One region of the Aeromonas sp. 160P genome, then DNA from elsewhere that is predicted to be linked to it. Evidence: predicted binding sites of a transcription regulator. Region 1 holds the regulator's gene; the other holds the start of a gene.
The links. The regulator LexA, encoded in region 1, represses DNA repair genes until DNA is damaged. The targets are predictions, from matches to a motif close to ANCTGTNTNNNNANACAGNT.
Positions count from the first base shown of each region.

Region 2: a site for LexA is predicted at 7,814-7,833, ahead of recN (DNA repair protein RecN). Genes of this name have one in related genera too.

Region 1 is NZ_JBUXKV010000001.1:847,907-862,218, reverse strand. It holds gene ACY8FN_RS04125 (hypothetical protein) at 1-1,163, opposite strand, end outside; gene cysE (serine O-acetyltransferase) at 1,185-1,964, opposite strand; gene fieF (cation efflux pump FieF) at 1,973-2,884, opposite strand; gene ACY8FN_RS04110 (response regulator) at 2,970-3,665, shown strand; gene ACY8FN_RS04105 (ATP-binding protein) at 3,647-5,017, shown strand; gene trmL (tRNA (uridine(34)/cytosine(34)/5-carboxymethylaminomethyluridine(34)-2'-O)-methyltransferase TrmL) at 5,092-5,556, shown strand; gene ACY8FN_RS04095 (MATE family efflux transporter) at 5,570-6,931, opposite strand; gene ACY8FN_RS04090 (SCO family protein) at 6,934-7,560, opposite strand; gene ACY8FN_RS04085 (hypothetical protein) at 7,768-7,983, opposite strand; gene lexA (transcriptional repressor LexA) at 8,467-9,090, opposite strand; gene plsB (glycerol-3-phosphate 1-O-acyltransferase PlsB) at 9,295-11,718, shown strand; gene ubiA (4-hydroxybenzoate octaprenyltransferase) at 11,789-12,658, opposite strand; gene ACY8FN_RS04065 (chorismate--pyruvate lyase family protein) at 12,655-13,191, opposite strand; gene ACY8FN_RS04060 (flagellar basal body-associated FliL family protein) at 13,337-13,774, shown strand; gene ACY8FN_RS04055 (hypothetical protein) at 13,887-14,051, shown strand; gene ACY8FN_RS04050 (hypothetical protein) at 14,087-14,312, opposite strand, start outside.
Region 2 is NZ_JBUXKV010000001.1:3,852,300-3,866,611, forward strand. It holds gene dnaJ (molecular chaperone DnaJ) at 106-1,251, opposite strand; gene dnaK (molecular chaperone DnaK) at 1,364-3,295, opposite strand; gene grpE (nucleotide exchange factor GrpE) at 3,594-4,169, opposite strand; gene nadK (NAD(+) kinase) at 4,406-5,290, shown strand; gene ACY8FN_RS17900 (LysR substrate-binding domain-containing protein) at 5,287-6,219, opposite strand; gene ACY8FN_RS17905 (6-phospho-beta-glucosidase) at 6,382-7,695, shown strand; gene recN (DNA repair protein RecN) at 7,859-9,523, shown strand; gene ACY8FN_RS17915 (manganese-dependent inorganic pyrophosphatase) at 9,866-10,756, shown strand; gene macA (macrolide transporter subunit MacA) at 11,027-12,190, shown strand; gene ACY8FN_RS17925 (MacB family efflux pump subunit) at 12,187-14,148, shown strand; gene ACY8FN_RS17930 (efflux transporter outer membrane subunit) at 14,151-14,312, shown strand, end outside.

The DNA of each region.
Region 1 (14,312 bases):
AACGCGAGGTTTGAGCCCGAGAGCGGACTGGTGCCGGTGGCGAGCCCCCATCCCAGCAGGAAGCACATGCCGAGCAGACTGGGGTCTGGCGACAGCGGCCACAGCAGCGGCGCCACGGCAGAAATAGTGATCAGCGGATGCACCCCGACAATGGCCACCAGCAAAATGAATAACAGCGTCAGGGAGGCTTCGAGCCAGCCAAAGTGGTTGAACAGCGGTAGACCGTGACCCATATCGAACTCGACCACCGACAGCGCACTGTTAATGCCCGCAGCCAACAAGCCGGCCCCCAGAAACAGCACCAGCTGACCGCCGATAGCGGGGAAGCGCTCCACCACTTGCCGCTTGAGGGCCGCCTTGCGCCCGACCCTCGGCATAAAGAGCAGCGCCAGCAGCGGGGCCACCAGCGCGATCACCGCCAGAATGCCAAGCTGGGGCCAGATCTGCTTGATCAGCAGCACCAGCAACGCCAGCGTGATCGGCAACCCCAGCGTCTGCAGTCGCAGCGGATAACCGGCAAAGTCCGCCACCCCGAGGCGCTCCACCTGCCAGGCGGTCAAGCCCATCGCCAGCAAGGCAGCGAGGATCCCGAACGGCAGAATATGGGAGAGCTGCAAGCCAGGGGCATAGGTGAGCGCCACCGCCATGGCGACAAAGAAGGGTGACCAGAAAGCGGCGGCACAGAAGATCCGGCTCAGCACCATCACCTGACGCCGCTCCAGCGTCCCGTTACGCTCCAGCCGATCGCCAATGATGAACAGCACCGAGAGATTAATCACCGCCCCCAGCAAATTGAGGCTGGCCATGGTGCTCCACAACCCCTTGCGTCCGGTCCAGGAGGTAGTGCCAGTGAGCAGGCCGGAGGTGGCGAGATTGAGGGTGCTCACTGCGGCAAACATGGTGAGCATATTGATGTTGGGCAGCAGCCAGTCGCCAGCTGCGAAGCTAGCCCCCCGCCACCAGGAGAAGATAAGCAGCAACAGGGCGGCACCATAAAGGGCCAGCGCCTGCCGTTTGGCGGCCCCCACCAGCCAAGGCCAGGTGAGCAGTGACGCCCCCCATGCCGCGATGGCCGCTGGCCAGGGGGATAACCCCAGATAGAGATGAAGCAGGTTGAGCAGCCACATCCCCAGGATCAGGTAACCTGACCAGCGCTTGGCCATCGAATTGTCTCGGTCAGGGGATCAGAGGCACTGATCCATATCCAGTGAAGGCTTGTCGCAATCCGGGCGGCCAACGATCTTGGCCGGCACCCCGGCGACAGTGGTGTGAGGGGGCACCGGGTTGATCACCACGCTGCCCGCGCCGATCTTGGCACCCATGCCCACTTCGATATTGCCGAGCACCTTGGCGCCCGCCCCTATCATCACCCCTTCGCGGATCTTGGGGTGGCGATCGCCGCTCTCCTTGCCGGTACCGCCGAGGGTCACGCTCTGCAGGATCGAGACATCATCTTCGATCACCGCGGTTTCACCGACCACGATGCCAGTGGCATGGTCAAACATGATCCCCTTGCCGATGCGGGCGGCCGGGTGCACATCGACCCCGAACACCACCGAGATCTGGTTTTGCAGATAGAGCGCCAGCGAGCGCCGCCCCTGCCGCCACAACCAGTTGGCAACCCGATAGCCCTGCAGGGCATGGAAGCCCTTGAGATAGAGCAACGGGGTGGAGAAGAGATCGACCGCCGGGTCCCGCTCCTGCACGGCACAGATGTCAGCCGCGACAGCGGCCAGCAGTTGCGGTTCACTGTGCAGGGCCAGCTCGATCACTTCGCGCAAGACGATGGCCGGCATGGTGGCACTGTCGAGCTTGTTGGCAAGCTGGAAGCTGAGAGCCGACCGCAAATTCTTGTGATTGAGAATGGTGGAGTGGAAAAAGCTGGCCAGCATGGGCTCTTCGGTCACCATGCACTGTGCTTCTTGCTGAATTTTCTGCCAGGTTTTGGCAACCAGTTCATCCATGTTGCAGCCTACTGTTGTTCGGGGTGGGGGCTCTGTTGTTCTTTTGTCAGCACCGAGATGGGGTCCATGTGGATGATGACATCCATCCGCTCGAATGCCTGGCGCACCGCCAGTTCGGCTTCATCGGCGATCTGATGGGCCTGGACCAGCGGGATCTGATCATCAAGCTCCAGATGCAACTGAGCGAAGCGAGTCGGCCCGGATTGACGGGTACGCAGATCATGCACACCATGCACACCTTCTACGGCGCAGCAGAGGGCCATTATTCTCGCTTGTTCTTCGGCTGGCAACTGACGATCGAGCAGCGCCTGCACCGACTCGTAGCCGATGTGTCCTGCTCCCCACAACAGGAACAGCCCGATCAGGATGGCAAACAGGCCGTCGGCCCAGTACCACCCCTGCCCCGCCAGCACCAGCGCCAGCAAGACACCGGCATTGAGCAGCAGATCTGAACGGTAGTGCAGCATGTCGGCCTTGATGGCCACGCTGTTGGTCTTGCGGATGACAAAACCCTGAAAACTGACCAGCAGCAGGGTCAACACGATAGACCCGCCACTGACCCATAGCCCCGCCTCCAGTCGATGGATCGGAGCCTGATTGAGCAGCGACGAGATGCCGTGCATCACCAGCAGCAGCGCCGAGCCCGAAATGAACGCAGACTGGATCAGCCCCGCCAGCGACTCCGCCTTGCCGTGACCAAAGCGGTGCTCGTCATCGGCAGGGGCCAGCGCATAGCGGATGGCAAACAGGTTGATGATGGAGGCACTGACATCCATAAAAGAGTCGGTGAGTGACGCCAACAGAGTCGATGAGTCAGTCATCAACCAGGCGATCAGTTTGCCGATAATCAGCACGGTAGCAGTGGCGACCGCAGCCACACTGGCAAAGGTCACCCAACGGGAATATTGTTGATGGCTCAAAACCGGCTTTCCTATGACGGTGAAAAACTTATTATACCCTGACCCCGGCGCCAGTTTGGCGCGAAAATCTGCGGAATAACTCCAGATGAACAGAATACTCCTCGTTGATGACGACCTTGAATTGACCCAGTTGCTTACCGAAATTCTGACCCTTGAGGGATTTCAGGTCACGGTCGCAGAGGATGGTGAAGAGGGACTGCTGCGGCTGACCGAGCAGACTTTTGACCTGGTACTGCTGGATGTGATGATGCCCAGACTAAACGGCTTTGCCATGCTGACCAAGCTGCGCAAGACCCACGACACCCCGGTGTTGATGCTGACTGCGCGCGGCGACAGCCAGGATCGGGTCAACGGTCTGGAGGCGGGGGCTGACGACTATCTGGCCAAGCCTTTTGATGATCGGGAGCTGCTGGCCAGAGTACGTGCCATCCTGCGCCGCACTCAGAGCGCCCCACCCCAGCGTGGCAACGCCTCCGACGAAGTTCACTTCATGGATATAGTGCTGCAACCCGGCTTGCAACAAGCCCGCTGCGGCGAACAGCTGCTGGAGCTGACCGCCACCGAGTTCGGGCTGCTGGAGTGCTTGCTGCGCAACCCCGGCCAGATCGTCAGCAAGAGCCACCTCTCGGAACAGGTGCTGGGCAAAAAGCTGGAGCCCTTCGATCGCGCTATCGACATGCACCTGAGTAATTTGCGCAAGAAGCTGCCCGATCGTACCGATGACCAGCCCCGCTTCAAAACCGTAAGGGGGCGCGGTTACCTGTGGCTAGAACAAGAATAGAGAGCCCCCGCTCCCTCAACAGCATCTCGACCCACATCTTCCTCTGGTTCTGGTTCATGTTGCTGGTGATGCTGGCTGCGGTGATCAGCCTGCCAACCCTGGATCCCCGCAACCAGATCCCGTTGCCGACCCATGAAGCGACGCGGATGCAGAATAACGTGCAGGCCCTGCTCAACGCCGCCGAGCCGGATCGGGATTTCGACCTGAGCAGGGTGATGGACAAAATCGCCATGCTGCCGGTGGATAACGTCTACATCCGTGATGAGAAGGGGCAGATCCAATCCACCGCCCATCCCCGCAAGTTCGTGGTGCGCTTCATGGTGGATGCCGATGACCCGGCCAACCCCATGCTGGGCAACGAGGATCGCAAAGCGATCGCCGGCCCCTTTCTGATGGAGCATCACGGTCACAGCTACCACGTCTATTTCGGCCTCAATGCCGAGAACCCTTACCTGTTCCTGTTCATTCAGGTGCTGGACCACCCGATCCGCATTCTGGGCATCTCTATGCTGGTCAGCACCCCGCTCTGCCTGCTGCTGGCCTGGCGGCTGACCCGCCCCATCCTGCAACTGCAAAAATCGGTCTCCCAGCTGGCGGCCGGTAATCTGGAGGTGCAGATCCCCAACCTGGGACGGGGGGACGAGATTGGCCAGCTGGCGGACAACGTCAGCCGCATGGTGGAGACGCTCAAGAGCATGATCCAGAAGCAGAAACAGCTGCTTTCTGATATCTCCCACGAGCTGCGTAGCCCCCTCACCCGCATGCAGCTGGCGCAGGCGCTGATCCGCCGCAAGCAGGGGGACAGCGCCGAGCTGGCACGGATCGAATCGGAGATAGGACGGCTGGACAAGCTGATCGGCGATCTGCTGGATCTGTCGCGGGTGCAACAGCACGTAGAGGCACCGGTGATCCATCCGCTGGCTGCGCTACTGGAACCCATCCTCGAGGATGCCATGTTCGAGGCGAACCAGAGTGGCAAGCAGCTCAGATTGCAGCCGCTGCCTGCCGAATCAATCCAGATGTGGCCCGAGTTGCTGGCGCGAGCGGTGGAGAACCCCCTGCGCAACGCCCTCAAGTATGCCCGCGAGTTCATCAAGGTAGACTGGTATCGGGAGGGGCTGGAGTGGGTGATGATCATTCGGGATGACGGTCCCGGGGTGCCTGACGAGCAGCAAGCGCTGCTGTTCCAGCCCTTCTTCCGGGTCGATGATGCTCGCAACGCCAAGACCGGCGGCACCGGGCTCGGCTTGGCCATCGCCGCAGAGGCCATTCAGCGCCACGGCGGCACCATTGCGGCCAGCAACAATCACCCGACCGGGCTGACCATCACCATCCGCTTGCCCATCGCCTGATCCTTTTCATCTGAACGGGCGCTGGGTATGCTGGCGCCCCTTCTTGGCTTTACATCCCTTTGCAGGAGCTCGTCATGCTCGATATCGTCCTCTACCAACCTGAAATTCCGCCCAACACCGGCAATATCATCCGGCTCTGCGCCAATACCGGTTATCGGCTCCATCTGATCGAGCCGTTGGGATTTGAGTGGGATGACAAGCGGGTGAAGCGGGCGGGACTCGACTATCACGAATTTGCCGAGGTGAAGCGCTGGCCGAGCTATGAAGCTTTTCTGGCAGCCGTGGCGCCCAAACGGGTGTTCGCCTGCACCACCAAGGGCCGCACTGCGCACTCAGCGGCACAGTTTGCCCTCGGCGATGCCCTGTTGTTTGGCCCGGAGAGTCGCGGCCTGCCCATCGAGATCATCGAGAGCCTGCCGTTCGAGCAGCGGCTGCGCATCCCTATGGTGCCCCAGAGCCGCAGCATGAACCTCTCTAACGCGGTGTCGGTGTTCGTCTACGAGAGCTGGCGCCAGCTCGGTTACGACGGCGCCATGTAAGCGCCATCACGGATCAGTGGCGGGCGTCGAGCAGTTGCCCGCTGCGTTCCAACCGCCAGCAGCTGACCCCCAGCGACAGACCGCGCCCCACCATCAGCGCCGCCATCGCCGCCCACAAGGCGGCCACACCCCACGACTGACAGAGCCACCAGATCGGGAAGAAGCCGCCAAATGCGGCCAGCATCATGCTGTTACGCATCTCCCGCGCCCGGGTCGCCCCGATAAAGACTCCATCCAGCAAGAAGCACCAGACCGCCAGCAGCGGCATGGCGATCAGCCAGGGAAGCTGGCGGTTCGCCTCCGCCACTACCGCCGGAATGTCGGTGATCTGTTCCACCAGCCAGCCACCCAGCAGGGCGAAGCCCAGGGTAAATGCGGTCGCAATCAGGGCGGCCCAGCCCAGATTGAGCACAATGGCCTCCCGCAGTTTCTGCCGATCCCGCTGGCCGATCGCCCGCCCCACCATGGCCTCCACCGCGTAGGCAAAGCCATCGAGCCCATAGGAGATCAGCATCAGGAAGTTGAGCAGCACCGCATTGGCAGCCACCGCCACATCCCCCAGCCGCGCCCCTTGCAGGGTCATAAAGGCAAAGCAAAGCTGCAAACAGAGGGAGCGCAGGAAGATATCGCGATTGAGGCCGAGCAGCCGCACCATGGGGGCAAGTTGCCGCCAGCGCTGCCAGCCATCCTGCCACACCGTCGGCGCCAGTTGCCGCAGCTGACGGCGCACCAGCCAGATCCCGGCGGCCAGCGCGCAGTAGTCCGCCATGACCGAGGCCGCCGCCACACCCCGCACCTGCCAGCCGAGCCCCAGCACAAACAGCGCATCGAGCGCCATATTGACCAGATTGGTGAGGATCAGCATCACCATGGGGCTGCGGGCATCCTGCATCCCCAGCAGCCAACCCATGATCACCAGATTGCAGAGCGCCGCCGGCGCGCTCCAGATCCGCACCTCAACATAGTGGCTAGCATAGAGCTGCACCTCTGCCGAGCCGCCACTCAGGGCGATCAGTCGGGGTAACAGGGGAAAGAGCAACAACAGCAGCATCAGCCCCATGGCGATGGCCAGCCCCAGCGCCCGCAGCAGGGTATCGAGCTGGGCGCGGCCGTCGGCGGCACCGTGGGCCTGCGCCGTCAGTCCGGTAGTCGACATCCGCAGAAAGCCGAGCAGCCAGAAGATCAGATTGATCAGGGTCGCGCCGACCGAGACGCCCCCCAGAAACCAGGCCTGACCGAGATGACCGATCACCCAGGTGTCCACCAGCCCCAGCAAGGGAGTGGAGATATTGGAGAAGACCATGGGCAGGGCAAGCACAAAGACCGCACGGTGACGGGAAGGATCACGCCACCATGGGGCAACCGGCTGGGTCATTCTCAGTAGCCAGCCAGCTTCATCATGCGGGAAAAATCAGACAACATGGTGGCCATCTGCACCCTTGGTACCTCACCCGGCGCCACCTGCGGGCGGAATACCCCCTGCAGCTTACCCTTGGGATTGATGAGCACGATGGAGGCGGAGTGATCGATCAGGTAATCCTTCTCCCCCTGATTGGCGATGGAGTAGATCAGCCCCAGATTGCGCACGAACGGAAACAGCTTGTCGTGGGGGGCGGTGGCCGCCTTGAACTCGGGATTGAAGAAGGCGGTGTAGGTCTTGAGACGGGGAATGTCATCACGCTGGGGATCTGCCGAGATAAACACCACCTGACTGTTGGGGGCCATCTTCTTCAGCTGGTCATACACAGAGCGCATATCTGCCAACGTGGTGGGGCAGATATCGGGGCAGAAGGTATAGCCGATGAACAGAAAGGTCCAGTGCCCCTTCAGGTTGGCAGGGGTGAACGGCTTGTTGTCCGCATCGGTAAAGGCGAAATCGTTGATATCCCGCCCCGCAGGATAGTAGTCAGCCTGTTGCGGCTGCTCAGGCTGGGTGGCGTAGAACGCCAGGATCAGGCAACCTGTCAGCAGCAGAAAAAGCAGGGGATAGCGGAGCTTCATCATCACAAGAGACCCTTTAAGTTCGAGGTAGATGGCCAGCAGTGACCGGACAAGAGGAGCATTGTACCCCAGCGAGCCAGCAAGGTGGGCCAACCTTGTGTCTCGCACAGTCAGGAACCGACCATTTGGCACAATTGCTCGCCAGTTCAGACCATAAAAAAACCGGCCCCTCGGGTGCCGGTTAGGTGTGCGTCTGCTTGCCTCTTCTGCTCAGGGGCGAGCGTTGCGTCCCTGCTGCAACATCTTGCCGATGGCCCGCACGCCGATGGGAATGACCGGGGCCAGCACGCCCTCTTCCCCCTGGCGATCGCCATGACCCCGCTTGAACAGTAACACCAGGCGCACCACCTTCTCCTTCGGGCATCCCAACCAGAGTGTCCAGTGTGACCCCTTGTGGTGTAACCAGAGACCATAAAACCAGGTCATCCGGCTACCTTTGACACAACGGGTGATAGACGATGTCGATGGTACAACTACCACCTCTGAATCCCATGGCGATCTTGATGCCATACCAGTCCTCCTTGACCGACAGGTCATATTGCTGCATCGGCCTGAGCGATCGTCAGGCCCGTCACAACTAACTGCAACCCTACGAGTGGTCCCCTCTGCCCGACAGGGCTCGGGATCTCCCCACTCCCCCTTCATATCCCGTGAAGGTGTACTGCCCGATTCTCGTTGTTACCGGCCCTCCCATAACGGCTCATTGACGTTGCCTGCATGAGGAGCCGAGCCCCGTCTCGGCGACAGGGCACTGATCTGAGCATATATCTGAAATAGATGATTGGTAACCGGTCACGCAGGACAAAAATGCCACCGCCGACGATCTGCTTGATATGACAGGGAAAGTGCGCCAGAAACAGCACGGCCTCCCGAAGGAGGCCGTGTGGCAAACGCAGTTGGAGGGAAGAACTACATCCAGTCGGCGTTGCGGATCACTCCAACCGCCAGCCCCTCGATAGTGAGCTGCTGGCAGGAGAGATCCACCTCGATGGGGGATAGCTCTTCGTTCTCCGGCAACAACCATACCTGACTGCCCTTGCGCTGGAAGCGCTTGACGGTGACATCCTCATCGAGACGGGCGACCACCACCTGACCATTACGCACATCCTGAGTCTTGTGCACCGCCAGCAGGTCACCATCCAGAATGCCGATGTTCTTCATGCTCATTCCCTGTACCCGCAGCAGAAAATCTGCCCGCGGATGGAACAGGGCGGGATCCACCTGATAATGGCTCTCGATATGCTCCTGAGCCAGAATGGGTTCACCGGCGGCCACCTTGCCGATCAGCGGCAGACCACTCTCTGCCAGTACCTCTTCCTCTTCGAGCAACAGGCGAATGCCGCGGGACGTGCCCGGCATGATCTCGATGACCCCTTTCTTGGCCAGGGCCTTCAGATGTTCTTCGGCCGCATTGGCCGATTTAAAACCAAGCTTCTGGGCAATCTCGGCACGAGTCGGCGGCATACCGGTCTCGCTCATGTTTACCTTGATCAGCTCCAGCACTTCGGCCTGGCGGGGGGTAAGGGGTTTCATAGCATTGGCACCTGTTTTTTTATACAGCACACTGGCAGTATATACAGTGTGCCAGCCAAGGCAAGGCACAGCTGACATTTGTCGCAACCCACCCTGCATTTATCACTGTTTTGATCTCGCGCAGCCGACTCATCGTACCTCTCGGCGACAAGGGGCTACCGATTTGCTATGCTCACGCCGCATTTTTTTGGAGAGCAGACGCACATGTCCATAGGGCAGAAGATATCCAGAGCCATCCTGCAATGGCCGGTCAGTGGCTTGGTCAATCACAAGAGCTTGCCGGAAAATCCCATCACCGAGCTCAATCTGGACCCGGACAGACCCATTGTCTATGCCCTGAAAACCAGTTCGATCACCGACCTGATGACCTTGCAGCAGTGCTGCGAGGATCTCGGTCTGCCCGGCCCCTTCACCCCGCTGGAGCTCAATGGCCAGCTGCTGCCGCGCTACGTCTGTCTGGATCGTCCGCCTCCCCTGTTCGGCAAGCGCAGCAAGCCGCTGCCGTTCTTGCAAGAGTTCCACCAGCTGCTGGATCTGCACAAGCAGGATCCCGAGCTGGATATCCAGGTGGTGCCCGTTACTCTGTTCTGGGGCCGTGCCCCGGGTCGGGAAGGGGAAGAGGCCTCCGGCCTCAACATCATCAGCAGCCTGGCGCCAAACCGGCTTAAGAAGGCGCTGATCGTGATCCTCAAGGGTCGTGAGAATCTGGTGCGCTTCTCGCCGCCGCTCTCTTTGCGCCACATGGCAGACAAACACGGCACCGATGAAGCCATCGCCCACAAGCTGGCGCGCGTGGCCCGCACCCACTTCAGTCGCCAGCAGCTGGCCGCCACCGGACCGAAACTGCCCAACCGCAATCTGCTGTTCAAACAGCTGCTCGACTCAGGGGTGATCCAGCAAGCCATTGAAGAAGAAGCCCAGCGCGAGAACATTAGCCTCGAGAAGGCGCAAAAGCGCGCCCACGGCTACATGGATGAGATTGCCTCCGATTTCTCCTACCGGCTGATCCGCCTGGGCGAGAGCTTCCTCGGCTGGCTGTGGAACAAGCTCTACCGCGGTTTGTCGGTCAATGGCGCCGAGAAGGTACGCCAGCTGGCGCAGGAAGGGCACGAGATTGTCTATGTCCCCTGCCATCGCAGCCACATGGACTACCTGCTGCTCTCCTACGTCATCTACCACCAAGGGATGGTGCCGCCCCATATCGCGGCAGGCATCAACCTCAACTTCTGGCCAGCAGGCCCGATCTTCCGTCACGGCGGCGCCTTCTTCATTCGCCGCACCTTCAAGGGCAATCCGCTCTACAGCACGGTATTCCGTGAATACCTCAACCTGCTGTTTGCCAAGGGTTACTCGGTGGAGTTCTTCACCGAAGGGGGCCGCTCCCGGACCGGCCGTCTGCTGCCGCCCAAGACCGGCATGCTGGCGATGACCCTGCAGGCGATGATGCGCGGGCTGGACAGGCCGGTCACCCTGGTGCCGGTCTATCTGGGCTACGAGCACGTGATGGAGGTGAACACCTACCACAACGAACTCAAGGGCAGCCGCAAGGAGAAGGAGAGCTTCCTGCAGGTGCTCGGCATTCTGCGCAAGCTGCGTAACTACGGCCGTGGCTTCGTCAACTTCGGTGAGCCATTGACCCTCAACAGTTACCTCAGTGAACACGTCCCGGAGTGGAAATCCCATATCGGCGAAGAGGATCGCCCTGAGTGGATGGCGGGCACAGTCAACAATCTGGCCGAGCTATTGATGACTCGCATCAATGCCGCTGCCGCCGTCAACGGCCTGACCCTAAGTGCGCTGGCACTGCTGGCCGCCGAGCGTCATGCCCTGACCCGCGACGAGTTGCAGGCCCAGCTCAACACCTATATGGATCTGCTCAAGCAGGTGCCCTACAGCCCACAGAGCACCATCCCGGATGAGGATGCCAAGACCCTGCTGGATCAGGCGATGGAGCTCAACAAGTTCGAGGTGAGCGAAGACAAGCTGGGGCAGATCATCAGTCTGGACCGCTATCAGGCGATCCTGCTGACCTACTACCGCAACAACATCTTGCACCTGTTCGCCATGCCCTCCCTGGTGGCGGCGCTGATCGAGCGTTGCGAGGGGATCTCCCACAGCGAGATCGTGGCCCGCTGCATCGACATCTATCCGCTGCTCAAGACCGAGCTGTTCCTGCATTATGAAGAAGAAGATCTACCGGCGGTGGTAGACAGCCTGCTCGATGCCCTGCAAGCCCAGCAACTGATTGAGCTGCGCGATGGCGGTTACTGGGTTAATCCGGGCAACCAGATGCGCCTGCTGCTGCTGGCAGAAAGCATTCAGGAGACCCTGCAACGCTACGCCATCGTGCTGACCCGGGTACTGGCCCAGCCGCGTATCGAGGCGGAGCAGCTGGAAGCGGACGGCCTGATGATGGCAGAGCGCCTCGGCACCCTGCACGGCATCAACGCCCCCGAGTTCTTCGACCAGAAGCTGTTCAGCACCCTTATCCACACCCTGCGCAAAGAGGGCTACCTCTCCCCCGAGTGCAAGCCGGATCTGGGCCGCTTCCAGGCGCTGGCCGACAACATAGTGCCGCTGCTGAGCAACAAGATCCGCCGTACCATTCAGGCAGGCAACCAGCTCTGATCTGCAACGAAAACAAAGAAGGCCGCATCATGCGGCCTTCTTTTTTCATTCCGTTTTACGCAGCGCGCTATCACGCCAGCAGGTAGTCGAGCACCAGACCGGCAAACACCAGCGCCCCCACATAGTTGTTGTTGAGAAACGCCTGGAAGCAGGCTTCCCGCTGCCGCTCGCGAATGAGCCGCTGCTGATAGACAAACAGCACCGCCGCCCCCAGCAATCCCCAGTAATACCAGCCGCCCAGCGTCATCAGATGGCCCACCGCCAGCAACAGCAGCAACGCCGCGAGTTGCAGCGCCCCGATGATCCGCTTGTCATGGCGACCAAACAGGATGGCACTGGACTTGAGGCCGAGCTTGAGGTCGTCATCCCGATCCACCATGGCGTACTGGGTGTCGTAAGCCACGGTCCACAGCAGGTTGGCGAAGAAGAGCAACCAGGCCACCAGCGGCAGGGCATTCGCCTGCGCCGCATAGGCCATCGGGATCGACCAGGAGAAGGCCATCCCGAGCACCAGCTGGGGGTTGGAGATAAAGCGCTTCATGAAGGGATAGCTCACCGCCAGCAGCAGGCCGACAAACGACAGGCCGATGGTGAGCGGATTCATGGTCAGCACCAGCGCAAACGAGATGATCGCCAGCACGAAAAAGAGCGCCAGTACCTCCCACGGCTTGACCCTGCCCGTGGGCAAGGGCCGACCAGCAGTACGTTTGACGTGGCCGTCAAAGTTGCGATCCGCATAGTCGTTGATAACACACCCGGCCGAGCGCATCAGAAAGACTCCGACCACAAACACGGTCAGCACCCAGAGATTGGGCAGGCCACCAGCGGCCAGCCAGAGCGCCCAGAGGGTTGGCCACAGCAGCAGCAGAGTGCCTATAGGTTTATCGACGCGGGCCAACTGCATGTAGGCAAGTCCCCGCTCCTTGGTTAACAGATTCACTCCAGCTCCTTGTCACAGACGAGAGAGGGCAGAAACAGCTCGTGCACCAGCAGTGGCCACTGCCCCAGAAACAGACGGGAACGACGCCCCCAGACGATGGCTGTCGGGCAGCGGGGATTGGCGGCAATCTCGAAGCGCGCCACTTGCAGATGATCGCGGCGGGCAGGCTCATGGCCAAATATCCGCTCACCCAGCGGCTGCTCGCCAAGCTCGGCAATGCCGCTCCCTTGCAGCGCATCATCGGCAAACAGGGTCCAACCCAGCACCGCGGGCCCCCGATCCCCGTGCAGGATCACTTCGCGGCAGGTGCCGACCGGCGCAGCCGAATCCACCAGCCACTGCTCATCGGCAGTGAGGGCGACCGGGTGATTGCCCAGCCATGCCACCGAGAAGTGGCGATTGTGCTGGCGCAGGCGCCGGGTCATGGAGCCAGGCTCCAGCAGCCAGGGGCGCAAGCTGGCGGGCAACTCGCAACATTCAGGGGCCAACCAGCCGCTTAATGGCGTGAGGGGAACAGTCAACTCGGACTTCACAGCTTCACCATCCAGAGATTTCCGTGTTCAGGTTAAAATCCGGTTTATTATCCGTAAATCAATAGCGAAATGTAAGAACATCCGTGCTTGACGGCCCCGATGGCAGCATCAAAAATGGGGTATCTCTTGCTGATGAGCCATCTATATGAAGATCTTCAAAATTCTGCTGGTGTTGTTACTGAGTTGCGGCGCGCTTCAGGTATATGCATCCGGGGGAGAAGAGCCGCCCGCAGAGGGAGAGGCCGCAGCGGCCGCCAAGCCGGGCTTCTCCTACCACGCGCTCGATCCCGACATCATCACCAACTATCTGAGCGATGGCAAAACCCTCGGCTATATCCGGGTCACGGTGGAGCTGATGGCGGAGAACGAGGCCGATCTCAAGCTGCTGGAGCAGCATGACCCGCTGATCCGCGACACCATCATCCGCCTGATGGGCAGCAAGAGCGCCGATCAGATCAAATCTCTGGTCAGCCGCGAAGAGCTGCGCAAGGAGTGCGAGACCAAGGTCAACGAGCTGCTGGTAAAAGAGACCGGCAAAAAAGCGGTGCGCGAGCTCATCTTCACCAAGTTCCTCTACCAGTAATCCCTCCCGAAACAGCCGCTTATTGGCATATCGGCCAATAAGCGAGCTTCGCCGGTTTATTCGAAATGAAAATCGATTACAATACGCCCATCGAGTCGTAGAGGTAGTCGTTATGGGCAGTAAAACCCTGTGTGAGTGGCGCCGTCACGAGATCCCCACCGATCTCAAGGCGTTGCGCAAGATAGTGCGCAAACCCAAGTTTGTCTGCGGCAAGTGTGCCCGCAGTGCCAATGACAAGGGTTATCTCTGCCAGCCGCTGCGGTTGAAAGAGGAGTAGCCCCTAGCTCCAACATCCATCCAAAAAGGACCTTGCTAGATTTCATCCTTTACAAGTCTGGCGTAGTACTGCTCAAGCTCGGCGGTCACCTGACGTAACTTGGAGTCTAGGTCTGCATGTCTTGCCCTGACGGCCTCCATCCCACTAGGACTGTGGCGGAGTACTTCGGCCATTTGTTCTTGATTCTGCATCAGTTCGAGATAGTGTGCTCTAAAAGACAGCAAAGCATTCAGGCGTCCCATATTATTGGCTCGCTCCGCC
Region 2 (14,312 bases), 3.0 Mb from region 1:
GGAGGATCCCTCATCAGGATCCACTCAATAGGGCGGATCCTGGCTAAATGACGGGCAAAAAAAGAGCCGGCGCAGGGCCGGCTCTGTTTATTCGGGTGGCTGAAATCAGCGGGTCAGATCGTCGAAGAAGCGTTTCACCCCTTCGAAGAAACCTTCTGATTTCGGCTTGTGAGTCTTGGCAGCGGCACCACTGAACGACTCGTCCAGCTGACGCAGCAGCTCTTTTTGGGATTCGTTGAGCTTGACCGGGGTCTCAATGACCACCTTGCACATCAGATCGCCAACCTGGCCAGAGCGCACAGATTTAACGCCCTTGCCGCGCATGCGGAACATCTTGCCGGTCTGGGTCTCAGGGGTCACCTTGAGCTTGACGCGACCATCCAGGGTCGGCACTTCGATCTCGCCACCGAGGGCTGCTGCGGTGAAGCTGATGGGCACTTCGCAGTAGAGGTTGTTGCCGTCACGCACGAAGATCTCGTGCTCTTTGACGTGCACCTGTACGTACAGATCCCCAGCCCCTGCGCCCGCTTCGCCTGCTTCCCCTTCGCCGGAGAGACGGATACGATCGCCGGTGTCGACGCCCGCCGGAATTTTCACCGACAGGGTCTTGGTCTTCTGGTAGCGACCTTCGCCGTGGCACTTGCGGCACGGATCCTTGATGATCTTGCCGCGACCGTGACAGTGGGGGCAGGCCTGCTGCACCGCGAAGAAGCCCTGACGCATCTGCACCTGACCGGCGCCGTGGCAGGTCGGGCAAGTCTGGGCACTGCTACCGGTGTGGGCACCGGAGCCGTTACAGACTTCACAGTGAACCAGGGTCGGCACCTTGATCTCCTTGGAGACCCCGCGCACCGCCTCTTCGAGGGTCAGCTCCATGGTGTAACGCAGATCGGAGCCACGGGCCGGGCCACGACGGCCGCCGCCACGTTGGCCACCACCAAAGATATCGCCAAAAATATCGCTGAACGCATCACCAAAATCAGCGCCGCCACCAAAACCACCGTGGCCACCGCCACCCTGGCTCGGATCGACACCGGCATGACCATACTGATCGTAACGGGCACGCAGGTTGCCATCGGTCAGGACCTCGTAAGCTTCCTTGACCTCTTTGAACTTCTCTTCAGATGCCGCATCACCCTGATTGCGATCCGGGTGATACTTCATGGCCAGACGTTTGTACGCCTTCTTGATCTCGCGCTCGTCGGCATCTTTTGCCACACCCAGCACTTCGTAGAAATCGCGCTTCGACATACTCATCCTGTTGCTTCGTAGCAGTTACGCAGACGGGCGTTGGTTACCCAACGCCCGTGAATTCATTGACTAAGCCGATGGGTGAAGCGAACTTCCCCCATCTGGGTAGGGCTTACTTCTTGTCGTCTTTCACTTCTTCGAACTCGGCGTCGACCACGTCGTCGTTAGCCTTGGAAGAAGAGGAGGACTGACCGGCATCAGCACCGGCGGCGCCTTGTTGAGCCTGAGCTTGCTGTTGAGCAATCTCCATCAGCTTCTGGGACGCTTCCAGCAGTGCCTGCTGTTTGGCTTCGATGGCAGCCTTGTCGTCACCCTTGAGGGTGGCTTCCAGCTCGCTCACCGCGGCTTCGATCTTGCTCTTGTCGTCAGCAGGCAGGGCTTCACCGGCTTCGGTGATCTGCTTGCGTACGGAGTGGACCAGACCATCAGCCTGGTTGCGAGTCTGCACCAGCTCTTCGAACTTCTTGTCCTCGGCCGCGTTGGCTTCGGCTTCGCGAACCATGCGCTCGATCTCTTCGTCAGACAGACCGGAAGAGGCCTGGATGGTGATCTTCTGCTCTTTGTTGGTCTCTTTGTCTTTGGCAGAGACGTGCAGGATACCGTTGGCATCGATGTCGAAGGTCACTTCGATTTGCGGCAGGCCGCGCTGTGCCGGACGGATACCTTCCAGATTGAACTGGCCCAGTGACTTGTTGTCGCTGGCACGCTTGCGCTCACCCTGCAGCACGTGAATGGTCACGGCAGACTGGTTGTCTTCAGCAGTGGAGAACACCTGGGATTTTTTGGTCGGGATGGTGGTGTTCTTCTCGATCAGCGCAGTCATCACGCTACCCATGGTTTCGATACCCAGGGAGAGCGGAGTAACGTCCAGCAGCAGTACGTCGGTCTTCTCACCAGACAGTACCGCACCCTGGATGGCAGCACCCATGGCCACGGCTTCGTCCGGGTTAACGTCTTTACGCGGCTCTTTACCAAAGAATTCAGATACGGTCTTCTGCACCATTGGCATACGGGTCTGACCGCCTACCAGGATGATGTCGTCGATCTCACCAATCGCCAGACCGGAGTCTTTCAGCGCCATGCGCACTGGCTCCAGAGAGTCTTTCACCATGTCTTCTACCAGGGATTCCAGCTTGGCGCGGGTCACCTTGATGTTCATGTGCTTGGGACCGGTGGCATCAGCGGTGATGTACGGCAGGTTGACATCAGTCTGCTGGGCAGAGGAGAGCTCAATCTTGGCTTTTTCTGCGGAGTCTTTCAGACGCTGCAGGGCCAGTTGATCGTTGCGCAGGTCGATGCCCTGCTCACGCTTGAACTCGTCAACCAGGTAGTTGATGACGCGGTTGTCGAAGTCTTCACCACCCAGGTGGGTGTTACCGTTGGTCGCCAGTACTTCGAAGGTGGTCTCGCCTTCCACTTCATCGATCTCGATGATGGAGATATCGAAAGTACCGCCGCCCAGGTCATATACGGCAACCTTGCGCTCGCCCTTGACCTTGTTCACGCCGTAGGCAAATGCTGCGGCAGTCGGCTCGTTGATGATGCGTTTTACATCCAGACCCGCGATGCGACCGGCATCCTTGGTAGCCTGACGCTGGGCATCGTTGAAGTAAGCTGGCACAGTGATAACGGCTTCAGTGACCGGCTCACCCAGATAATCTTCAGCGGTCTTCTTCATCTTCTTCAGCACTTCGGCAGAGATCTGCGGCGGTGCCATTTTCTTGCCCTTCACTTCAACCCAGGCATCGCCGTTGTCAGCTTTGGCGATGGCATACGGCATGATTTTCAGGTCACGCTGTACTTCTTCATCTTCAAAACGACGACCGATCAGACGCTTGATAGCGAACAGGGTGTTCTTCGGATTAGTGATGGCCTGACGCTTGGCCGGTTGACCAACCAGGATCTCGCCATCATCGGCATAGGCAATGATGGACGGAGTAGTACGATCGCCTTCTGCGTTCTCGATCACGCGAGCAGTGTCGCCATCCAGAATAGCGACGCAGGAGTTGGTAGTACCCAGGTCAATACCGATGATTTTACCCATTTGACGAATCTCCAAAAACTTTGAATAAACTGGCGAGGAACTCGCCTTAATGCGTTAACGGCTAGGTGGGGGCAGCCAATCTGGCTTTCAAGCTCCCGGCATCAAATTTTCTGGTGCCGCCGCGCCTTGCTTCCTATATGGGGTCGCCAGCCGCAGCTTCAAGCCCTAACCCTAAAAAACCACACCCTTTATCATGATTGAGCGACGGTTTTTAACCGTAAAGCCGGACAAGATGACGGGATGCAGCACAGATAAACAAAAAGCCCGCCACGGGGCGGGCTTGGGTACCCACAACCAATCAGTCGATCGCTTTGGCGATCATCACCATGGCAGGACGGATCACCCGACCGTTCAGCTCATAGCCTTTTTGCATCACGGCGATGACGGTATTGGGTGCCACATCGGCACTCGGGATCATGCTCATCGCCTGATGGGCATTGGGGTCAAACGGCTGATTGGTGGGGTCCAGTGCCACCAGACCGAACTTGGCCACACCGCTCTGCATGGATTTCAGGGTCAGTTCGACACCTTCGATCATCGGCTTGAGGGCTTCATTCTCTTTGTCGGCCAGTTCGATGGCACGCTCCAGGTTGTCCAGCACCGGCAGCAGCTCGCCTGCGAACTTCTCCAGCGCGAACTTATGGGCCTTCTCCACGTCCTGTGCAGCACGGCGACGATGGTTTTCCATCTCGGCGACGGCGCGAATGGCACGCTCCCGCTCCTCGAGAGAAGACTGTTGGGCAGCTTCCAGTTGCGCTTCGAGTTCAGCAATGCGGGCCTGTTCGGCTGTCACTTCACTGTCTACATCGGTCGGCTCGACTGGTTGGACTTCCACTTGCTCCATCGCTTCAACCTTTTGCTCTTCGTGGTTCATGACATCTCCAATTCAGGGTTACTTCAATCATTGCCGCTATTATGGGGATGCAGCCCCGGCTTTCAAGGGGTAAAAGGCCAATCAGGGCTTCTGAACCGCTGCAAGCGGCTATTTGCCGGTGTCACTGGCCACTCTTTCGCCAGCTGGCGGCAGAGGTACAGCACTATCCGGAGCGCCACAAGCGCGGCAAAGCACTGTATACTGGCCCGCAATACCCATCCCAGACCTGACAGACTATGGATTCTCCGTTCAAAACCATCGCCCTGATTGGCAAACCCCATCATGAAGGGGCCAACCAGACGCTGACCGGCCTGCATCAATACCTGACCACTCGCGGCTTTCGGGTACTGGTCGAGAGCCGGGTCGCCCAGACCCTGAGCATCCTCGATGAAAACGTGATGGATCTGGTGCAGCTGGGCCAGCAGGCCGATCTCGCCATCGTGGTCGGCGGCGACGGCAACATGCTGGGGGCGGCGCGGGTGCTGTCGCGCTTCGATGTGGCGGTGATCGGGGTCAACCGGGGCAATCTCGGCTTTCTGACCGACCTCTCGCCGCAGGATTATCTGCTGCCGCTGGAACAAGTGCTCTCCGGCCACTACAAGAGCGAACATCGCTTCCTGCTGGAAGCCTCGGTCTATCGCCACGGCGAGCGCAAGTCGAGCAATCTGGCGGTCAACGAGGCGGTACTGCACCCGGGCAAGATCGCCCACATGATCGAGTTCGAGGTCTATATCGATGGCAGCTTTATGTATAGCCAGCGCTCGGACGGCATCATAGTGGCCACCCCCACCGGCTCCACCGCTTACTCGCTGTCGGCGGGCGGCCCCATCCTCACCCCCAAGCTCAACGCCATCACCCTGGTGCCGATGTTCCCGCACACCCTGAGCAGCCGCCCCATCGTACTCGATGCCGACAGCGAAGTGCGGCTGCTGGTCTCGCCAGACAATCAGGACGACGCCATGCAGGTGAGCTGTGACGGTCAGGTGACCCTGGCGGTCCACCCGGGGGACGAGATCCTGATCAAGAAGAGCCACCACCAGCTTCATCTGGTGCATCCGCTCGACTACAGCTACTTCCACGTGCTGCGCAACAAGCTCGGCTGGGGCAGCAAGCTGTTTTAAAGGGCAGGATCACTGCTAGGCTGGCTGAGCGCCACCTCGCTGCGCAGCCAGTCGCTAAAGGCGCGAAAACGTGGCCGCTCGCGGTTCTCCCGCGGCGAGATCAACTCGTAATTTCGCCCGGCTGCCACCGCCGGGCCACCTACCGCCACCAACACCCCTTGCTCCAGCAAGCTGCGCACCAGTACCTCCCGCCCCATCGCAACCCCCATGCCACCTTGCGCCGCTTGCAGGGCCATCTGATAGTGATTGAAGCCGTAGTGACGCTGTTCATAAGGCAATGTCATGCCCGCGCCATCACACCAAAGGCGCCACTCAGAGAAGATCTGCTGTACATCGGTCGATTCCGAGGCATGAATAAAACAGGCCTCCGCCAGCCGGGCCGGATCCGCCAGCAACCCCAGCCGCTCGGCATAGGCGGGGGCGCAGACCGGCAGCAGACGCTCCTCCATCAACAGCTCACGGTGCAGATCACTGCAGCGAGTCGCGCCGTAATAGATCGCCAGATCCACCCGCTCCTCGTTGAAATCCACCGCCCCCGCCCGTACCCGCATCATCACGTTCAGCCCGGGCCAGCGCTGCTGGAAGCGGGGTAACCTTGGCATCAGCCAGTTGAGCCCCAGCGTCGGTGCAACCCCCACATGAAGCGTACCGCGCAGATCTTGGGCCCGGATATCTTCAATCTCCTCGTTGATTTGGCGCAGAGAGTGGCTGAGGGTTGCCAGCAGTCGCATCCCCTCCTCCGTCAACGCCAGCTTGCGGGTCAGGCGAATAAACAGGCGAAAACCCAACAACCCTTCCAAATGACGAATGCGGTGGCTGATGGCCCCCTGAGTGAGGTTCATCTCCTCGGCAGCGCGGGTGAAGCTCAGGTGACGGGCCGTACTCTCGAAGGTGTGCAGCAGGGCCAGGGTATTCTGTTGTACCAGCATGGATAACCTCGTTATGACGCGCGTTGCGATGCGGGTTATCAGTATGCCATTTCCCCTCATGCATTAAACAGGCTAATCCATACCGCCCCTTTTTTCGTTTGTCTGCCCGCCACAGCCCCCCTTTAATAGGATCAAACCCTATCCCTGTTCATGAGGTGGACAATGAAAAACGGACTCAAGATTGTGGTCATCGGCGCAGGCTCCAGCTACACACCGGAGCTCATTGAGGGGCTGATCCAGCGTCAGCACGAGTTGCCACTGCGCGAGCTCTGGCTGGTCGACATCGACGATGGCCGCGAGAAGATGGAGATCATCGCCGCTCTCACCCGCCGCATGCTGGCCAAAGCCGGGCTGGCGGTACAGGTTGAAACCCGGCTGGAACGGGAAGAGGCACTGCGCGGCGCCGACTACGTCTGCTCCCAGTTCCGCGCCGGTTGCCTGGAGGCCCGCATCAGCGATGAGCGGATCTCGCTGAAATATGGCCTGATCGGTCAAGAGACCAACGGACTGGGCGGCTTTGCCAACGCTTGCCGGACCATCCCTATCGCCCTGCAGATCGCCGCCGACATGGAACGCCTCTGCCCCGATGCCTGGCTGCTCAACTTCACCAATCCGTCGGGCATGGTGACCGAAGCCGTGTTGCGCCACAGCAAGATCAAGGCGGTGGGGTTGTGCAACGTACCGGTGATCATGCAAAAAGGGGTCGCTACCCTGCTGGAGAGCCGCGATGAGCAGGAGTTCATCATGCAGGTGGCGGGACTCAACCACTTTATCTTCGTGCGCCAGATCCAGCATCAGGGCAAGGATAAACTCGGCGAGGTGATCGCCCTGCTCGCGCAAGGGCCCGATCCGCTGGTACCGCGCAATATTCCCCCCTTTGCCTGGCCCAAGGATCTGCTGGCCAATCTGGGCATGATCCCCTGTGCTTATCTGCGCTACTACTACATGAGCGACGATATCCTCAAGCAGGAGCTCGGTGAGGCCAGTGGCGAAGGAACCCGGGGCGAAGTGGTCAAGGCCATCGAACAGCAGCTGTTCGATCTCTATCGCAACCCGGATCTCGCCGAGAAACCGAAGGCGCTGGAAGGACGCGGCGGCCAGTACTATTCGGAAGCGGCATGCGAGCTAATGAGCGCCATCCACAACGACAAGCGCATCATCATGCACGTCAACACCCGCAACAACGGCGCCATCAACGGTCTGCCGGACGAGTGCGCCGTGGAGGTCAGCGCCCTCATCACCAAGTCGGGTCCGCTCCCGCTCAACGTAGCCCCCTTCCCGCAAGACACCCTGCGGCTGCTGCAGTTGATGAAGGAGTTCGAGCAGCTCACCATCGAGGCCGCCATTACCGGTAACCGCCATACCGCCTGGCGCGCCCTGGTGCTCAACCCGCTCATCACCAGCGGCAGTCGGCTGGAACAGGCGTTGGATGAGGTGATTGCCGCCCATCCGGATCTGATGTCGGCCTTCCACTGACCCCCGCGTCTCTGCTTCTCTAATCTCTCCTCACTATCCCGTGCGGGTCACCACTCTGGTGGCCCGTTATCGTTAAAAATGGCGGCTATCCCTCTTTACTGTATATAAGACCAGTATATACTGTATGCATACACAGTAAAGTTGACCTATACAGGATGAGACCATGCTGACCCAGCTGACCGTCAACAACTTCGCCATCGTCAAGTTTCTCGAACTCGATCTGCAACCGGGGATGACCTGCATCACCGGTGAGACCGGCGCCGGTAAATCCATCGCCATCGACGCCCTCGGTCTCTGTCTCGGGGAACGAGCCGAAGCGGGCATGGTGCGACCCGATAGCGACAAAAGCGAGGTCAGCGCCCGCTTCCTGCTCGACAACAACCCGGCCGCCCGCGCCTGGCTGGCCACCAACGAGCTGGAAAACGAAGGTGAGTGTATCGTGCGGCGAGTCATCTCCGCCGAAGGGCGCTCGCGCAGCTACATCAACGGCGTCCCCGTCCCCCTCACCCAGCTCAAGCATCTGGGCCAACAACTGGTCAACGTCCATGGCCAGCACGCTCATCAGATGCTGCTCAAGCCTGATTACCAGCTCGCCCTGCTCGACGGTTATGCCGGTCACCATCTACTGCTCAATGAAGTGCGCCAGCATTATCAACTGTGGCGCCAGTTGCAAAACGAGCTGAACCGGCTCAAGGCCGAGCAGCAACAGCGGGAAGCCCGCCGCCAGCTCATCGAATATCAGGTGCAGGAGCTGGACGAATTCGCCCTGCAGCCGGGGGAGTTCGAGCAGATAGAAGAGGAGCACCAGCGTCTCGCTAACGGCACAGATCTGATGCAAGAGTGCGGCAGTTGCCTCGATCTGCTCTATGACAATGAAGAGACCACCATCGCCGGTCTGCTGCAAGTGGCAGTAGACAGAGCCGAAGGACTGGTCGCCATGGACAGCCGCCTCACGCCGGTACTGGAGATGCTGAACGAAGCCCTGATCGGGGTACAGGAGAGCCACAGCGAGCTGCGCAGCTACCTCGATCAGCTGGAGCTGGATCCCGAACGTTTCAACGAGCTGGAAGCGCGCCTCTCCAAGGCGATCAATCTGGCCCGCAAGCACCATGTCAAACCGGCAGATCTGGCCCAGCATCATCAGGAGCTGGCCTCCGATCTCGCCCGCCTCAACTCCGACGAGGAGCGGTTAGAGGGGATGGAAGATGAGCTGGCCGAGGCCCGTCAGGCTTTTGTCCAGGCTGCCGAAGCCCTGAGTCAGAGCCGTCAGCGTTACGCCCAGGAGCTGGGCGCCAAGGTGACCAGCAGCATGCACGAGTTGGCAATGCCCGATGGCCGCTTTGCTATCGAGGTGCGCCCCGATGCCCAGAGCAGCCTGTCACCACTGGGTATCGATCGGGTGGAATTTATGGTTACCACCAACCCGGGCCAACCCATTCAGCCGCTTGGCAAGGTGGCCTCAGGGGGTGAACTGTCGCGTATCAGCCTCGCCATCGTGGTGATCAGCGCCCGCAAGATCTCCACCCCCACCCTGATTTTCGATGAGGTAGATGTGGGGATCAGCGGCCCGACTGCCGCCGTGGTAGGTCGCCTGCTGCGCCAGCTCGGGGAGTCAACTCAGGTGATGGTGGTCACTCACTTGCCTCAGGTGGCAGGCAACGGCCACCAGCATATGGTGGTGAGCAAGCATACCGATGGCAAAACCACCGAAACCCAGATGAGCGCTCTTGATGAGAGTGCCCGTCTCAATGAGCTGGCACGCTTGCTCGGCGGCGACCAGATCACCGACAACACACTGGCCAATGCCCGCGAGCTGCTACGTCGCTGAATCAGGCAATAGAGCCGATTTGCAGCAATGACGACTGATGGGGCTGACCAAACATGCTGACTGCGCTGGCACAGGCGAGCGCCATTGCCCTCGCAGCCAGCAATAGCCAATAGCCAATAGCCAATAGCCAATAGCCAATAGCCAATAGCCAATAGCCAATAGCCAATAGCCAATAGCCAATTGTGAGAACCGCAGACGCGTCAGGATTACCGACCCAGATCAATAAAATGGCGAGTTAGGCGAAGCTGGCAGCAACATGGGCGCGGATCCGGTTGCCTTCATGCAGTGGATTTCGCATAGTGTTGCCCCCCTTTATGGGTATCCAATTGTGAGGCTTTGTCTATGATCCACGTTTTTGGTCACAAGAATCCTGATAGCGACAGTATCTGCAGTGCGCTGGTTATCACCGACTGGCTCAATGGCCAGGGCCGTCAGGCCACCCCATGGCGTCTGGGTGACCTGCGCACCGAAACCCGTTTTATTCTGGAGCAGGCGGGCGTCAGCGAACCCGAGTTGCTGACCAAAGATCTGACCGGTGAAGATGTCTGGCTGGTGGATTTCAGTGATCTGGAACAGGGCCCCGCCACACTGGCACAAGCCAATGTACTGGGTCTGGTGGATCACCACCGTCTCGGCACCCTGGTCACCCAGTCTCCGCTGGATGCCTGGATCCGTGCCGTCGGCTGCACCTGCACCATCGCCTTCGACCTGCTGAGCCAGCAAGGTACCGTGACCCGCAGCCAGGCTCGCCTGATGCTGGGTGCCATCATGAGCGACACCCTCTGTCTCACCTCGCCCACCACCACCGAACAGGACAAGATCGCCTGTGAGCGTCTGGCGCCGCTGGCCGAGGTATCACTGGCCGAGTTAGGCCAACAGCTGCTGATGGCAAAAACCGACCTGAGCGGCCTGACCCCGGCTCAACTGCTGCAGCAGGATGAGAAAGCGTTTCAGGCGGAAGGTTACAACTTCATCATGAGCCAGATCGAAGTGGGCAGCGAGCAGCAACTGGCCGAGCAACTGCCGGCCCTGCAGCAGGAGATGGTCCAGCGTGTGGCAAGCGAAGGACTCGACTTCTTCGTACTGATGGTGACTGACCTGACGGCTGCCGCCAGCCGCATCTACTTTACCGCGCACCCGAAAGTACCGGCAGAGTCCAGCTACCACCCGGGCTTTGTCAGCCGCAAGAAACAGGGTCTGCCCTGGGTGATGGATCTGCTGGCCAAGGCCTGATCTGCGCGAGCAACACATGGCTCGCCCCATAACCCATTCTAAAGCCCTGCCTCTGCGCAGGGCTTTTTTCATCGCCACCGCCAGCTGCACTCCCCGCCCCGTCTTGCTGACCATCTCGCTCATTCCTCCTGCCTCTCGCGTATTCCTTTCACGGCTTATTGACAGTTAACCCCATAACTTTGCTTACATATTTGCGACTGTTATTTATCAGGGCTTTGCTGCAGGATAATCGCCGCGCACAACCCTTTTCCGTTTCCATTCAGGTGATCGATGAACATAACCCCCAAGCAGAGAACCCTGGCCATCACCATTCTGATCGCCGTGGTGCTCCTCGGCTGGCTGCTCTGGCCCAGTCAACCACCCAAGGCGATGCTGACCGCTCAGGTGACCCGCGAGGATATTGCCCAGACCGTGCTGGCCAGTGGCGTGCTGCAGGCTATTGAGCAGGTGGATGTGGGGGCCCAGGTCTCCGGTCAGGTTACCAAACTGGCGGTTGAGGCCGGTGATCAGGTCAAACAGGGAGACCTGCTGGCCGAGATCGATCCCCTGATTGCCCAGAACAACCTCAAGACGGCCGAAGCAGAGCTTGCCAGCAACCGCGCCCAGCTCAAGATCAAGCAGGCGCAACTGAAACAAAACGAGCTCGCCTGGCGACGCCAGCAGCAGATGTTCAAGCAGGAGGCGAGCTCCCGGGCCGATCTTGAGAGTGCCGAGGCACTGCTGGCGGTCACCCGCGCCGAACTGCAAAACAGTCAGGCCAATATCGACAACGCCCTGATCAAGGTTGATCGGGCCAAGACCGAGCTGGGCTACACCAAGATCCTGGCGCCGATGGATGGCACCGTCATCAGCATTGTGACCCGTCAGGGCCAGACCCTGGCTGCCAGCCAGACGGTGCCGACCGTGCTCAAGCTGGCCAACCTCGAGACCATGACGGTCAAGGCGCAGATCTCCGAAGCCGATGTCACCAAGGTCAAAGCCGGTATGCCGGTCTACTTCACCCTGATTGGCGATCCGGATACCCGCTATCAGGGCACACTTCGCGCCGTGGAGTTAGCACCTACCAACATCAACGATCAGGCCGCTACCGGCACCACCACCAACAATGCGGCCGTCTACTACTACGCCCTGTTCGATGTGCCCAATCCCGGCCATACCCTGCGGGTGGCGATGACCACCCAGGTGACCATAGTGCTCGGCGAGCGCAAGCAGGTACTCACTGTGCCGCAAACCGCCCTCGGCAAGCAGCTGGCCGACAACGAGTATGAAGTCACCCTGATCAAGGAAGATGAAACGACCGAAACCCGCCATATCAAGACCGGCATGAAAGATGAAATCCGGATCGAAGTCGTGAGCGGGCTAACCGAGAAGGAGGAGGTGCAGCTCAATCACGGCGCCCCCGCCGCCAATGATGAGATGGCGGTGATGCTATGAGTGAGCCCCTGAACCAGCTGCCGTTGATCCAGCTGAAAGGGGTCGAGCGACGCTATCAGAGCGGCGACAGCGAGGTCACCGTGCTCCACCCTCTCGACCTCACTATCGCGGCAGGAGAGATGATCGCCATTGTCGGCGCGTCCGGCTCTGGTAAATCCACTCTGATGAACCTGCTGGGTTGTCTGGATAGCCCGAGCAGCGGCCAGTATCTGTTTCGCGGTCAAGACACCGCCACCATGGATGCGTTGGCGCTGGCCCGGCTGCGCTGCCATCACTTCGGCTTTATCTTTCAGCGCTACCACCTGCTGCCCCATCTCGATGCCGCCGCCAACGTGGAGATCCCCGCCGTCTATGCCGGCACCAGCCGCCCGGATCGCCAGGCGCGCGCACGCCAGCTGCTGGACAGACTGGGACTGGCCGATCGCAGCCACCATACCCCGGGCCAGCTCTCCGGCGGTCAGCAGCAGCGAGTCAGTATCGCCCGGGCGCTGGCCAACGGCGGCGAGGTGATCCTCGCCGATGAACCGACCGGCGCGCTGGATAGCCAGAGCGGCAAGGAGGTGATGGCGATCCTCAAGGAGCTGCACGCTCAGGGCCACACCATTATTCTGGTCACCCACGATATGGATGTGGCCAGCCATGCCGACCGGATCATCACCCTCAAGGATGGTCGGGTAGAGCAAGATAGCGGCCCGCGCCAAACGGCCGCATTGCCCCCACCCACCGCTGAAGACCCTCCCAATAAAGGTGCCATGGGCCACGACTGGGATCGCTATCGGGAAGCGGGACGCATGGCGATCCATGCCATGCTCGCCCACCGGATGCGTACCTTCCTCACCATGCTCGGCATCATCATCGGCATTGCCGCCGTGGTGAGCGTGGTCGCCCTTGGTCAAGGGGCGCGTGCCAAGGTGATCGACCAGATCAATGCGATGGGCACCAACACCATCGAGATCTTCCCGGGCAAGGGGTGGGGTGACGAGAAGATGGCCAGCATCCAGACCCTCAACAAGGGGGATCTCGATGCCCTGCTGGGGCAACCCTATCTTGCGGGCGCCAGCCCCGAGATCGGCAGCTCCGGCCAGCTGCGTTATCGCAACAAGACCAACAGCGGTAGCGTAAGCGGTGTTGGCAACGACTATTTCAAGGTGAAGGGGATGACGTTGGTCAGTGGTCGCTTACTGGAGTGGCAAGATATCCAGCAGCGGGCCGCCGTCGCCGTGGTGGACAAGAAGAGCATCACCAGCCTGCTTGGCAAGGATGATCCGGTCGGCAAGGTGGTGCTGGTCGGCACCCTGCCGGTGCGTATTGTCGGAGTGGTTTCGCAGGAGACCGGTTTTGGCCCCAGCAGCCAGTCGGTCAATATCTGGCTGCCCTACAGCGCAGTGATGAGTCGCCTCATCTCGCAACACCACTTCAGCCAGATCACCATTCGGGTCAAGGATGGGGTACAACCGGCACTGGCCGAGCAGGCGGTGATCGAGCTGATCACCAAGCGCCACGGGGTGAAGGATTTCTTCACCTTCAGCAGTGACAGCATCATCAAATCGGTGGAAAAAACCACCGCCACCATGACCCTGATGGTCTCGGCCATCGCGGTGATCTCGCTGATCGTCGGCGGTGTGGGGGTGATGAACATCATGCTGGTATCGGTGGTGGAGCGCACCCGCGAGATCGGCATTCGCATGGCCGTGGGCGCCCGCCAGTCGGATATTCTGCAGCAATTCCTGATTGAAGCCGTGATGGTCAGCCTGCTGGGGGGGATCTTCGGCGTCGGCCTCTCGCTAGGCATCGGCGCGCTCTTTTCACTGCTGGTGGACTCCATCAAGATGCAGTTCTCGCTCTTCTCCATCCTGATGGCCTTTGGCTGCTCGTCACTCATCGGGATCCTGTTTGGTTACCTGCCGGCACGCAATGCGGCGCGGCTCGACCCTGTTGTCGCACTGGCGAGGGAATAACAATGCACAAACTCTCCTGGCTGGCTCTCTGCATGGCCCTCAGCGGCTGCAGTCAGCACAGCACCTATCAAAGACCCGAGCTGGCGCTCGCCCCTGCGTGGCAACAGACAGAAGGCGCCCAACTGGCTGCGCAGGCAGGCCCCTGGTGGCGGGAATTTCATGAT